DNA from 3 places in the [Clostridium] colinum genome. Region 2 is predicted to be linked to each of the others. Evidence: a T-box and tRNA genes for the amino acid it is inferred to sense, from the RefSeq annotation. Region 2 holds a T-box; the other regions hold tRNA genes.
What was found. A T-box is a leader RNA that pairs with one kind of tRNA and senses whether it is charged. The one in region 2 lies ahead of tyrS (tyrosine--tRNA ligase), so its partner is inferred to be a tRNA-Tyr.
Positions count from the first base shown of each region.

Region 1: it has a tRNA-Tyr gene. The T-box ahead of tyrS (tyrosine--tRNA ligase) is inferred to sense a tRNA for this amino acid. The anticodon was not compared.
Region 3: it has a tRNA-Tyr gene. The T-box ahead of tyrS (tyrosine--tRNA ligase) is inferred to sense a tRNA for this amino acid. The anticodon was not compared.

Region 1 covers NZ_OW712331.1:720,853-725,688, forward strand. The annotation lists rRNA gene NBW53_RS03485 (16S ribosomal RNA) at 1-1,217, shown strand, start outside; tRNA gene NBW53_RS03490 (tRNA-Tyr) at 1,283-1,364, shown strand; tRNA gene NBW53_RS03495 (tRNA-Leu) at 1,389-1,474, shown strand; tRNA gene NBW53_RS03500 (tRNA-Arg) at 1,483-1,556, shown strand; gene NBW53_RS03505 (GerMN domain-containing protein) at 2,149-2,646, shown strand; gene NBW53_RS03510 (phosphatidylinositol-specific phospholipase C domain-containing protein) at 3,161-4,624, shown strand; gene NBW53_RS03515 (alpha/beta-type small acid-soluble spore protein) at 4,825-4,836, shown strand, end outside.
Region 2 covers NZ_OW712331.1:132,399-137,234, reverse strand. The annotation lists gene pepT (tripeptide aminopeptidase PepT) at 150-809, shown strand; gene NBW53_RS10095 (peptidase dimerization domain-containing protein) at 769-1,362, shown strand; T-box leader at 1,416-1,607, shown strand; gene tyrS (tyrosine--tRNA ligase) at 1,672-2,901, shown strand; gene NBW53_RS00620 (restriction endonuclease) at 2,925-3,725, shown strand; gene NBW53_RS00615 (site-specific DNA-methyltransferase) at 3,738-4,835, shown strand.
Region 3 covers NZ_OW712331.1:1,770,961-1,775,796, reverse strand. The annotation lists rRNA gene NBW53_RS08615 (23S ribosomal RNA) at 1-2,289, shown strand, start outside; rRNA gene rrf (5S ribosomal RNA) at 2,360-2,477, shown strand; tRNA gene NBW53_RS08605 (tRNA-Thr) at 2,485-2,557, shown strand; tRNA gene NBW53_RS08600 (tRNA-Tyr) at 2,573-2,654, shown strand; tRNA gene NBW53_RS08595 (tRNA-Met) at 2,680-2,753, shown strand; gene tnpA (IS200/IS605 family transposase) at 2,934-3,398, shown strand; gene treP (PTS system trehalose-specific EIIBC component) at 4,512-4,836, shown strand, end outside.

The DNA.
Region 1 (4,836 bases), 590 kb from region 2:
GGGTGATCGGCCACATTGGAACTGAGACACGGTCCAAACTCCTACGGGAGGCAGCAGTGGGGAATATTGCACAATGGGGGGAACCCTGATGCAGCAACGCCGCGTGAAGGAAGAAGTATTTCGGTATGTAAACTTCTATCGACAGGGAAGAAATAAATGACGGTACCTGAATAAGAAGCACCGGCTAAATACGTGCCAGCAGCCGCGGTAATACGTATGGTGCAAGCGTTATCCGGATTTACTGGGTGTAAAGGGTGAGTAGGCGGTTATGCAAGTCATATGTGAAATTCTGGGGCTCAACCTCAGGGCTGCATAAGAAACTGTGTAACTAGAGTACAGGAGAGGTAAGCGGAATTCCTAGTGTAGCGGTGAAATGCGTAGATATTAGGAAGAACACCGGTGGCGAAGGCGGCTTACTGGACTGAAACTGACGCTGAGTCACGAAAGCGTGGGGAGCGAACAGGATTAGATACCCTGGTAGTCCACGCCGTAAACGATGAGTGCTAGGTGTTGGGAAGAGATTCTCGGTGCCGCAGCAAACGCAATAAGCACTCCACCTGGGGAGTACGACCGCAAGGTTGAAACTCAAAGGAATTGACGGGGACCCGCACAAGCGGTGGAGCATGTGGTTTAATTCGAAGCAACGCGAAGAACCTTACCTAAACTTGACATCCCGATGACAATCTGTGTAATGCAGACTTTCTTCGGAACATCGGTGACAGGTGGTGCATGGTTGTCGTCAGCTCGTGTCGTGAGATGTTGGGTTAAGTCCCGCAACGAGCGCAACCCCTATTCTTAGTAGCCAGCAATTCGGATGGGCACTCTAGGGAGACTGCCGTGGATAACACGGAGGAAGGTGGGGATGACGTCAAATCATCATGCCCCTTATGTTTAGGGCTACACACGTGCTACAATGGCTGTAACAAAGTGAAGCAAGATAGTGATATGGAGCAAAGCACAAAAAAGCAGTCCCAGTTCGGATTGTAGTCTGCAACTCGACTACATGAAGTTGGAATCGCTAGTAATCGCGAATCAGAATGTCGCGGTGAATACGTTCCCGGGTCTTGTACACACCGCCCGTCACACCATGGGAGTTGGAAGCGCCCGAAGCCTGTGACCTAACCGCAAGGGAGGAGCAGTCGAAGGTGAAGCCAGTGACTGGGGTGAAGTCGTAACAAGGTAGCCGTATCGGAAGGTGCGGCTGGATCACCTCCTTTCTAAGGAAAAAGGGAAGCTAATTCATTGATTATTTAGTTTTGAGTGTTTAATTATATTATTATATGGGTGGTTTCCCGAGTGGCCAAAGGGGGCAGACTGTAAATCTGTTAGTTAATCTTTCGGAGGTTCGAATCCTCCACCACCCAATGTCTATAATAGGCACTGTATGTGCCCGAGTGGCGGAACTGGCAGACGCACAGGACTTAAAATCCTGCGGGAGTTAAATCCCGTACCGGTTCGATTCCGGTCTCGGGCATATTTTATGTATGCGTAGCTCAGTTGGATAGAGCGTCTGACTACGGATCAGAAGGTCGAGGGTTCGAATCCTTTCGCATACATATTTGTATATATTTGAAAAAGTTGTATGTTTTATTTAGTGATAATTATTTTTTAGATATTATTAAATAAAATATACAACTTTTTTTATTGTGCAATTTTATTAATAAGTAATAATAGTAATGAATATAGGTATTAGAAGAAAAGTTGATGACTTGGGTAGAATAGTTATACCTAAAGAAATTAGAAAAACTAAAAAATTACTACTAAAAAGTCATAAATTGTATATATATTTTTATAATAAATATATAAATAAAATACTTAGATACTTATAAATTAAATTATAGTTTAGTTATATTTATAAATTTAAAAAATTTATTACCAATTTTGATAAACAACCTATATAAATAAATAAGATTAAAAGATTGTATAGTATTTATAGTGATAAAAATTAAATAGTATACAATCTTTTTTTATTATAAAATTTTATAAATTAAACTTAATTTTATTTTATATTCATAAGTCAAAATTAAGTTAAATTTTTTTTAAAATGTAAATTTATAAACTATATTATATATTTTACCAATAATTTTGTATTTAAAATATATTGAATAGATATATCTAATAAAATACAATAAATATGAGGTGATTTATATGAAAAAGAGTTGTTATATATTTTTTTTAATATCATATATTTTAAATAGTAGTATAGTAGTAAATGGACAAGAGCTTTATAAAATTTATTATTTAGAAAATACGTTTGAAGAAAAATTAACATTTGAAGAATATATCATATTAGGAGGATTTATGGACGAATATAAAATAAAACTAATATTAGAAACATATTTTTATAATAGTCAAGATAATATGAATTATATACCAAAAGGAGCAAAAGTTTTAAATGTAAAAATAATAAATAAAGATTTATTTATAAATTTTAATAATAATTTTCAAAATTATGGTGGTAATCATTATGAAATAAATCTTATAAGACAAATATTACATACGTGTTTTCAGTTTGAAGATATCCAAACAGTTACATTTTTAATAGAAGGAAAGTTTAAAGTTTTACCAGAAGGAAATTTAGTTTTTAAATATACAAGAGAGGATTTAGAAATAATGGATTATAATCAAAATTTATCTTTAAAATAAAACAAATAATATTTAAGATATAATTATTTACAAATAAATATTTTTATTGACATTTATATAAAATAAATGATATTATAAAATTAATTTACATATTTTGGAAATAAAGTTTATTTTGTCATTAAAATTTTTGATAATAAAAATTATATTTTAAATATTTTCAGTGTATAAAATGTTAAATATAGTTATTATATTTAAGACTAGATATATTAAATATTTTTTATCAATATATTATAAACAACATATAAATTTATAATATTAATAATTTCTTATAAATATTTTTACTTTAATAAAAATTATATAAGAATATTAATATAATTTATTTAATATGCTGGTAACGTATAGTTATATAAATTTTAATATACCTATCTAATATATTTAAAATTTTAGTATTAAAATTAATAAAATATATTATTATATCAAAAATTTTATTTTATGCTAAAATAACTAATTATTTAAAATTTATATGTAAATTAAATTTATAAATAATAAAAATATAAAGAGGTAGGAGAAATTTATGAGAAGAATATTTTTAACATTATTTATAGGAATTATGATTTTTTCTATGCCACAAATGGCTATGGCACATTATGACACTGCATATTGGCATGAAACTTATATTACAAAAAATAATTCTGATTGGATGAAATATGTTGATGGGAATATGAAAATTAGTGAACTGTCTATTCCAGGAACACATGACAGTATGGCTTATCGTAGTGATTTATCTGCTATTGATAATACAAGAACACAAACAATGAATTTAAGACAACAACTAGAAAGTGGTATACGATATATAGATATACGCGTAAAAGATAATGGAAATAACAATTTTGTATTACATCATGGACCAGTATATTTGGGATTTAGTTTTGATTATGTATTAGATGAATTACATAAATTTTTAAATGAATATCCATCTGAGAGTGTATTTATGCGTATTAAACAAGAACAAAGTAGTTCAAGTGATGAAAAAATGCTTCAAATATTTAGTAAGTATTATAGTAAATATAATAATTTATTTTGGAAAAAAGAAGATAGAGATACAGAAAATCCTACTTTAGATGAGGTAAGAGGAAAAGTAGTTATTTTAAGTGATGTATTATCATTAAATTATTACGGAATTAATTATAGAGATATTTCTGTACAAGATGTATATCACTTAAATACAAATTGGGAATTATATTCAAAATCGGAAAAAATTAAAAAATTTGCTTTAGATATTAATAATAATTCAAATTCAACATTAAGTATTAATTATTTAAGTGCATCTGGAGGAGTATTTCCTTATTTTGTTGCTAGTGGACATGCTAGACCACAGACAAATTCACCACATTTATCAACAGGTTTAACAACACCAGCATTTAATGGTCATTATCCAGATTTTCCACGTTTTAATCGAGTTGGAGCGCTTGCTACCATTTCATTTGAAGGAACTAACACTTTATTTGCAGATTTAATTAAAAAGGAAAATTTAACTTATACTGGTATTGTAGCAGCAGATTTTCCAGGAGAGAGATTGATTCAAGCTATTATAAATTTAAATATTAAAAAAATAGAAAATGGAAACTATTTTATTAGTTTAAAAAATTCAGAAAATGCTGTTTTAGACCGTAATTTATTAACAGAAGACTATTTTACATTTTGGACTTATAATGGTGGAGAAAATCAAAAATGGGAAATTAAGTATGACGAAAATGAACAAGCTTATCAAATAAAATCTTATGAAAATGATTCTAAAGTTTTAGCTTGGAATGATTTTAATGGGTTAAATCAAGTATTTATTACACATAATCAATTTAAACCAGAGCATTATTGGTATATATATCCATATAAAGATGGATATGTAATAAGAAATTATAAAAATCAGGATTTATATTTAAGTAAAGATAGTAGTAGTAAAAATGGACAAAGATTAATATTAAAAAAATTAGAAAAATATGAAGATGTTGTTTTTAATTTAGAATTATTAAATAAATAGTAAAGCATATATAAAATATTTAAGCTTATATTAAGCTTAAATATTTTATTGTCTTTTATCATAAGTTTTACAGTAATAAAGCTTTAAAATAAATAATAAAAAACATAAATTACCAGATTATTTTTTGATATTTTGTTTAACATATATATTGTAGCATATGAATTGCTAAAAAATAAAAATATTTTCAGGAGGAAAAATTTATGTCAACAAAC
Region 2 (4,836 bases):
TTTAAAATTTTTTAATATTTTTTCTTAAAATGTTTAGAATATTATTCAATGTACAATTAAGAAAAATATATTTATAGACAGTAAATTTTTATAATGCTATAATTATAAAATCATATAATTAATAAAAATATTTAATAAGGAGGCTTATTATGGATATAGAAAAAAGTGTTATAAATAATTTTTGTTCGTTAATTAAATTTGATACTACTTCAAATATGCAGTCCAACACATACCCTTCTACCCAGTCTCAAAAAGATTTTGCTAAAATATTAGCTAAAAAATGTGCAGATTTAAACCTTGAAAATATAAAAATAGATGATAATGGTTATGTTTTTGCTACACTAAAGTCTAATACAAATAAAATTGTGCCAAAAATAGGCTTTATAGCACATATGGATACAAGTTCAGACTATTGTGGAAAAAATATAACTCCTAATTTTATAAAAAATTATGATGGAAGTAATATTATACTAAAAAATATAGTCCTTTCCCCAAAAGATTTTCCATCATTAAAATCTTATGTTGGAAAAAACCTTATTACAACTGATGGAACTACTCTTCTTGGAGCAGATGACAAGGCAGGTATAGCTGAAATATTAACTGCTTTTGAATATTTAAAAAATAACCCACATATAGAACATGGTGAAATAAAATTGGCTTTTACACCAGATGAAGAAGTAGGAAATGGCGTTAATTATTTCAATGTTAAAGATTTTGATTGTGATTTTGCCTATACAATAGATGGTGGAGGCATTGGAGAATTAAACTATGAAAATTTTAATGCCGCCGATGCAACTATTACTATTTAATGGTAAAAATGTACACCCAGGTCAAGCTACAAATATTATGATAAATTCTGCCCTTATAGCTAATGAACTTCTATCTATGATACCAGATGAAACGCCAACTAATACTAAAGATTATGAAGGTTTTTATCATCTTACCGATATAAATGGTAATGTAGAAAAAACTAAATTACATTTTATTATCCGTGCTTTTGATAAAGAAGAATTTGAAAATAAAAAACAAACAATAACTAATATTGTGTCACACTTAAATGAAAAATATAATAATCTTTTAGACCTAAAAATAAATGATAGTTATTTTAATATGTATGATATTTTAAAAGATAATTTACACATAATAGAAAAGGCTAAAAATGCTATAATAAAAGCTGGTATAAAGACAAATGTAAAGCCTATAAGAGGTGGTACAGATGGTGCAAGACTTTCTTTTATGAACTTGCCTTGCCCTAACCTTTTTACTGGTGGTCATAACTTCCATGTCCCTTATGAATATATTTGTATAGAGTCTATGGTTTCTGCCGTAAATGTAATAATAAATATTGCAACAGATATTTAAGTTTTACTTGCATTTATGTTATTTATATGTTACAATATTTAAAATTTTATATTATAAATATGATGATAAAGGATAAAGCTTTGTTTGGTTACAACTAAGAGAGTTAGCCGGTTGGTGAAAGGCTAATAGCACAAACAAAAGAACCTACACCTTTTGAATATTTAAGGTTTGCTCCTTTATAGGCTTTTGAGGTAATGTTTTACATTATAAATTAAGGTGGTAACACGGGTATTCTCGTCCTTTGGGCTTGAATATCCGTTTTTTATTAAACTTTATTCTTTTTAATAAATAAAGAAAGGAATGATTATTATGTCTAAAAACGTATATGATATTTTAAAAGAAAGAGGATTTATAGAGCAATGCACAAACGAAGATGAAGTTAGAAAGCTTTTAGGCGAAGAAAGTGTAACTTTTTATATTGGCTTTGACCCAACAGCAGATAGCCTAACAGCTGGACACTTTTTAACAGTTATGGCAATGAGCCATATGCAAAAAGCAGGTCATAGACCTATTGCACTTGTTGGCGGTGGCACTGGTATGGTTGGTGACCCTTCTCATAGAACAGATATGCGTCAGATGATGACTTTAGATACAATAGAGCATAATGTAAATTGTTTTAAACAACAACTATCACGCTTTATAGAATTTGGTGAAGATAAAGCCCTTATAGTAAATAATGCAGATTGGCTTAAAAATTTAAATTATATAGATTTTATACGTGATGTGGGTGTCCACTTTTCTGTAAACCGTATGTTAACTGCCGAATGTTTTAAAAGTAGAATGGAAAAAGGCTTATCATTTTTTGAATTTAACTATATGCTTATGCAAAGCTATGACTTTTTAGAGCTTAACAGAAAATATAATTGTAAAATGCAATTAGGTGGTAGCGACCAATGGTCAAACATTATAGGTGGTGTAGAACTTATTAGGCGTATGGATAAAAAAGAAGCCTATGGCCTTACATTTAAGCTATTAACAACAAGTGAAGGAATTAAAATGGGTAAAACACAAAAAGGTGCTGTATGGCTTGACCCTAAAAAAACAACTCCTTATGAATTTTATCAATATTGGAGAAATGTTGCCGATAGCGATGTAGAAAAATGCTTAAGCTTATTAACATTTTTACCTATGGACGAAGTTAAAAAACTTGGTGGATTAGAAGGTAGTGAAATAAACAAAGCTAAAGAAATATTAGCTTATGAAGTTACAAATATTGTTCACGGTGAAGAAGAAGCTAAAAAAGCTATGGAAGCCTCTAGAGCACTTTTTGCAGGTGGTGTATCTGGTGGTTCTATCCCTACTACAAATATGGATAAATCTACTTTTGAAAATGGTATTAATATACTAGATGTTTTAGTTACTTTAAAACTAGCTCCTTCTAAAAGCGAAGCAAGAAGACTTGTTCAACAAGGTGGTATTAAAGTAAACGATATAAAAATAGAAAAAATCGAACATAGCTTAACTATTGACGATTTTACTGATAATAAATTATTAATACAAAAAGGCAAAAAAGTATTTCATCAAATAAAACTTGACTAATTTAAATATTGGAGGTTATTAATATGAATATATGGACTGAGAAAAGTATAGAGCTAGCTAACCAAAAAAACTATTTAGATTTGCTATTTAAAATTTATCCTATGTCTATAAATTTAAAAAGAGAACTTGATAAAGAAGATACAAATCAAATAACAAAAGCTTTTTATGAAAGAGATTCTGAAAAACTACTTGAAGTATTGCTATCACAAGAAATATTTCCAATTAAAGATTCCTATGTGGCATATTTAAAAAGAGATAAAACTGCTATAAAAAGAAATCCAAATACAGTTCAAAGACTAACTGGAATGCTTTATGAAATGGGTTTAGCAGAAATTTTTGATAAAACTACTGTTCCTAAGGAAACAAATAGACAAATAGGCCCTTTATTTAAAAAATGGATTGATAGTGGAGCTTTGGGCTGTAAAGTTACATCAGATGAAAATGAATTTTTATACTTTAATGATAATATAATTTTTAATAGCTCCGATATTTCAATGAAAAACTTTGCCAATAAGTATTTAGGATATAATAGAAATAAAGGTTTGGATTTTATAGCAAAATTTAATAATGTATTTATCTTAGCAGAAGCAAAATTTTTAACAGACTTTGGCGGTCATCAAAATGCTCAATTTGAAGATGCTATATCAACAATGAAAAGTAAATTAATAGAAACTAATTTTAATGTCAAAATAATATCTGTTTTAGACGGCGTTTTATTTATTAAAAGTAAAAATAAAATGTACACCAGTTTATGTACTAATTTTACAGATAATGATGTTATTATTTCTGCTGTTTTATTAAGAGATTATTTATTTAGCTTATAGGAAGGTTTTATTATGAATCTAATTTATAAAGATAAAAAAACTATTTATGAAATCGAAAGCTTAATCAATAATATGAGGAAGATTGTAAATCCTATATTAAAAGGCAATGAAAAAGGTATGTTTATTAGTAATGATAATTTTATTTCTATGGTAAGACTGTTAGATGATTTTGAATCTAAAATTGATTTAGTATACATAGACCCTCCTTTTAATACAAATTCAACATTTCATTATAATGAAACCTTAACATCTACTATTAGCTCATCAAAAACAGATCCTATAGCTTATACAGATAGTATGTTCATGGATGATTATTTAGAATTTATTAGAGAAAGATTAATCTTAATAAAAAAATTACTAAGTGATAAAGGTACTCTATATTTACATATAGACTATAAAATAGGTCATTATATTAAAATATTATTAGATGAAATATTTGGTATAGACAACTATATAAATGATATAAGTAGAATAAAGTCTAACCCTAAAAATTTTCAAAGAAAAGCATTTGGCAACGAAAAAGATATGATCCTTGTATATTCTAAAGTTCCTAAAAATAATATTTTTAATGATATTAAAATTAAATTAAATGCTGAAGAATTAATAAAATCTTTTAATAAAATTGATAGTGATGGAAGGAGATATACGACTGTTCCATGCCATGCTCCTGGAGAAACCGTTAACGGTTGTACAGGAAATAAATGGAGAGATATGTTACCACCTAAAGGGAGACATTGGAGATGTTCTCCTGAAGAGTTAGAAGCTATGGCTCAAAATGGATTAATAGAATGGTCTAAGAATAACGTACCTAGAATTAAAAAATACGCTGATGATCATAAAGGTAAAAAAATTCAAGATGTTTGGAAAAACTATAAAGATCCACAACGTCCTATATATCCAACAGAAAAAAATATAGATATGTTAACAATGATAATAGAACAGTCTTCAAATGAAAATTCTATCATTATGGATAGCTTCTGTGGTTCATCATCTTTTCTAAAAGCAGGTCTTAAAAAAAATAGATATGTTATTGGTATAGATAAATCACATATATCTAAGGAGCTTTTTAAAAAAAATAAAAATTTAAATACCCTTAAACTCATTGAGTAAA
Region 3 (4,836 bases), 400 kb from region 2:
TCCGGCGAGTTACATTTGCAAGCGAGGTTAATTAGTAAGAAGCTAAGAAGCCGAAGGGAAACCAAGTCTGAAAAGGGCGACAAGTTTGTAGGTGTAGACCCGAAACCGGGTGACCTATCCATGAGCAGGTTGAAGTTACCGTAAAAGGTAATGGAGGACCGAACTCGTATCTGTTGAAAAAGGTTGAGATGACTTGTGGATAGCGGAGAAATTCCAATCGAACCCGGAGATAGCTGGTTCTCCTCGAAATAGCTTTAGGGCTAGCCTTGTGTTAATCTACTGGAGGTAAAGCACTGAATTGGTGCGGGGCCTTCGCGGGTTACCAAATCATATCAAACTAAGAATGCCAGAAAGATGATGCACAGGAGTCAGACTATGTGAGATAAGTTTCATAGTCAAAAGGGAAAGAGCCCAGACCGACAGCTAAGGTCCCAAAGTGTGTGTTAAGTGGAAAAGGATGTGAGAATTCGAAGACAACTAGGATGTTGGCTTAGAAGCAGCCACTCATTTAAAGAGTGCGTAACAGCTCACTAGTCGAGAGTTTTTGCGCCGAAAATGTCCGGGGCTAAAACACACCACCGAAGCTACGGAATTGTACGAATGTACAATTGGTAGAGGAGCAATCTGCAAGGATGAAGCCAAACTGAAAGGAATGGTGGACGAAGCAGAAGAGAGAATGCCGGAATGAGTAGCGAGATATATGTGAGAATCATATAGGTCGAATGTCTAAGGTTTCCAGAGTAAAGCTGATCTGCTCTGGGTAAGTCGGGACCTAAGGCGAGGTCGAAAGACGTAGTCGATGGATAACAGGTTTAAATTCCTGTACTACTAATAATCAGAACTGTGGGGACACAGGAGGATAGGAAAACCGAGGAAAGGAAATACTCGGCTAAGCACAAAGCTGTGGATATGATGCAAATCACATATCTAAAGGTGAAGTGTGATAGGGAGTGAAGAAAAGTAGCGAAGTTTCTGAATCCACACTGTCAAGAAAAGCCGCTATAGTGTTATTAGTACCCGTACCGCAAACCGACACAGGTAGACGAGGAGAAAATCCACAGACCGACGGGAGAAGTGTTGTTAAGGAACTCGGCAAAATGACCCCGTAACTTAGGGAGAAGGGGAGCCTACGAGAGTAGGCCACAGAGAAGAGGCTCAAGCGACTGTTTAGCAAAAACACAGGTCTCTGCTAAACCGAAAGGTGAAGTATAGGGGCTGACACCTGCCCGGTGCTGGAAGGTCAAAAGGAGAGGTTAGGAGCAATCCGAAGCTTTGAATTCAAGCCCCAGTAAACGGCGGCCGTAACTATAACGGTCCTAAGGTAGCGAAATTCCTTGTCAGGTAAGTTCTGACCCGCACGAAAGGTGTAACGATTTGAGCACTGTCTCGACAACACGCCCGGTGAAATTGAAGAACCAGTGAAGATACTGGTTACCCGCAACAGGACGGAAAGACCCCATGGAGCTTTACTGCAGCTTAATATTGGGATTCGGTATTACATGTACAGGATAGGAGGGAGACTGAGAAGCCAGTACGCCAGTATTGGTGGAGTCGATGTTGGGATACCTCTCTTGTAGTATTGGATTTCTAACCTGCTTCTGTGATCCAGAAGAGGGACATTGTTAGGCGGGCAGTTTGACTGGGGCGGTCGCCTCCGAAAGAGTAACGGAGGCGCTCAAAGGTCTTCTCAGAATGATTGGAAACCATTCAAAGAGTGTAAAGGCAGAAGAAGGCTTGACTGCGAGAGCGACGGTTCGAGCAGGTACGAAAGTAGGACTTAGTGATCCGGTGGTAACAAGTGGGAGTGCCATCGCTTAACGGATAAAAGCTACCCTGGGGATAACAGGCTTATCTCCCCCAAGAGTTCACATCGACGGGGAGGTTTGGCACCTCGATGTCGGCTCATCGCATCCTGGGGCTGAAGTAGGTCCCAAGGGTTGGGCTGTTCGCCCATTAAAGCGGTACGCGAGCTGGGTTCAGAACGTCGTGAGACAGTTCGGTCCCTATCCGTTGTGGGCGTAGGAAATTTGAGAGGAGCTGTCCTTAGTACGAGAGGACCGGGATGGACGAACCGCTGGTGTATCTGTTGGTAACCAATGCCACGGCAGAGTAGCCAAGTTTGGAAAGGATAAACGCTGAAGGCATCTAAGCGTGAAGCCAACCTCAAGACTAGATTTCCATTGCCTAGTGCAAGTAAGACCCCTTGAAGACGACGAGGTTGATAGGCCTAAGGTGTAAGTACGGTAACGTATTTAGCTGATAGGTACTAATGGTCGAGTGCTTGTCCAATGATTTTGTTTAATTCTTTTAGTTTGGTTTGTGTTTTCTATCAGTTTTGAGAGTATAAACTCTAAAAATTTACGGTGATGATGCGTTTAGGGGAAACACCCGTTCCCATACCGAACACGAAGGTTAAGACCTAAACGGCTGATGATACTTGGTGGGGGACCGCCTGGGAAAGTAAGTGGTTGCCGTATTAAATAAGCCGATGTGGCTCAATTGGCAGAGCAGCTGACTTGTAATCAGCAGGTTGGGGGTTCGAGTCCCTTCATCGGCTTTGATTTCTTAATAAGGGTGGATTCCCGAGTGGCCAAAGGGGGCAGACTGTAAATCTGTTAGCTAGTCTTTCGAAGGTTCGAATCCTTCTCCACCCACTTTAACACTAAAAACTTATAATGACGCGGGATGGAGCAGCCTGGTAGCTCGTCGGGCTCATAACCCGAAGGTCGTCGGTTCAAATCCGGCTCCCGCAACTATTTTAATTAAACGGTAAAGTTACAAATAACTTTACCGTTTTTTTGTCGCCGAATAGGCTTGATTAAACCACCAGCATAGCTGGTGGTAGGTAAAAACTCTTATAGAAAAGTAAAAACCTCCTATGATAGAATATAATTGGTCTGGCAACCAAAAATAAAATCATAGGAGGTTTTGTGATGAAAGACATAAATAGTTTATTACGTTCTAAATGGAGATGCAAATATCATATAGTATTTGCACCAAAATATAGGAGACAAGAAATATATGGAAAGATAAAAGCAGATATAGAAAAAATATTAAGAATGCTTTGTGAAATGAAAGGGGTTAAAATAATAGAGGCAGAAGCTTGTAAAGACCATATACATATGTTAGTAGAAATACCACCATATTTAAGTGTCTCACAATTTATGGGATATTTAAAAAGTAAAAGTAGCTTAATGATATTTGATAGGCATGCAAACTTAAAGTATAAATATGGGAATAGCCATTTTTGGTGTAGAGGATATTATGTAGATACAGTATGTAGAAATCAAAATGCAATAAAAGAATACATAAAAAATCAATTAGAAGAAGATATAGTAAATGACCAAATAAGTTTAAAAGAATATATAGACCCATTTATGGGTATCCAGAGTAAGTAGGCAAAAAAATAGCCACTTTTAGTGGCAGCCAAGAAATAGTAATGTAATTGTCAGACCATTCAGTGCCTCTTTAGAGGCTTACAACAAAAAAAAGCCCTTATAGGGCTTACCACCCGTTAAACGGGTGGTTTTGATTGTACACAGAATACCATCTGTTCTACAGATGGTTCCAAAAAGGCTGTGCCTATAAGTAGAAAAAATAACCTCCTGTTGTAAAATATATATGGGATATCCCGAAATAAAAAGATGTAGAAGTAATAGAAGCATAAGTTTGTAAAGATAATATACATATGTTAGTAAGTATACTATCCAAATTGAGTATTTGAACATTTATGGGATATTTTATTCAAAATATAGGAGAAAATTATATGGATAAAAATTGTAAATATGATATATTATTAATTATATTACCAAAATTTATATATTTAAAAGTAATTTGATAATATTTGATAGATATATAAGTTTAAAATATAAATAAAGGAATAAAAAAGTAATAGAGTACATAAAAAATTAATTAAAAGAAGATTAAAGTATAAAAACAAACACTTTAAGGAGTTATTTTTATATATAATAAGTAATGTTTATATTAATCTATTATTAATATAAACCACTTAATAATAGGAGGAATGTAATATATAAAATAAAAAATATTTTATGATATAATAAAGTAGGTCAATAATTAAAAATAAAATATCATAGGAGTTTTTATAATGAAATATATATTCTAAGTGGAGATATAAATTATATATAATATAATTTTTAATTTAAATCTTTATAATATATAAATAGATAGTATATATATATAATAATTAAATACTTATTTTTTATTATAATTTAACTAATTTTTATAATTGATAGATTAAAGTCAGGTTTTAAAGCCTGACTTTTTATATGTAAAAATAAAAAATAGAAAATAGGTACTCTTAAATTTAATATATTAAATTATACAAAATAAATAAAAAATAAAAATAAAAACTATATTAATTAGTATAAAATGTATATAAATAATTTTTGTTTATTTTTAAAATATCAAAAATAATAATTATATATTGACAATAATAAAATCATAGTTTATTATTAACATATACGTACAAGTTAAAAAGGAGGATTATTATGAGTAATTATATAGAAGAGTCTAAAAAGCTGTTAGAATATTTAGGTGGTAAAGAAAATATATCGGCAGTTACACATTGTATGACACGTATGAGATTTGTTTTAAAAGATACAGAAAAATCAGATAAAGAAAAAATAGAAAGTTTATCTTGTGTTAAAGGAACGTTTTTGCAAGCAGGACAATTTCAAATAATTATAGGTAATACGGTATCTCAATTTTATAATGATTTTATAAAAGTATCTGGTATAGAGGGTGTCAATAAAGAACAAGTAAAAGATGTAGCAAAATCTAATATGTCTCCTATACAAAAGTTAATGGCAAATT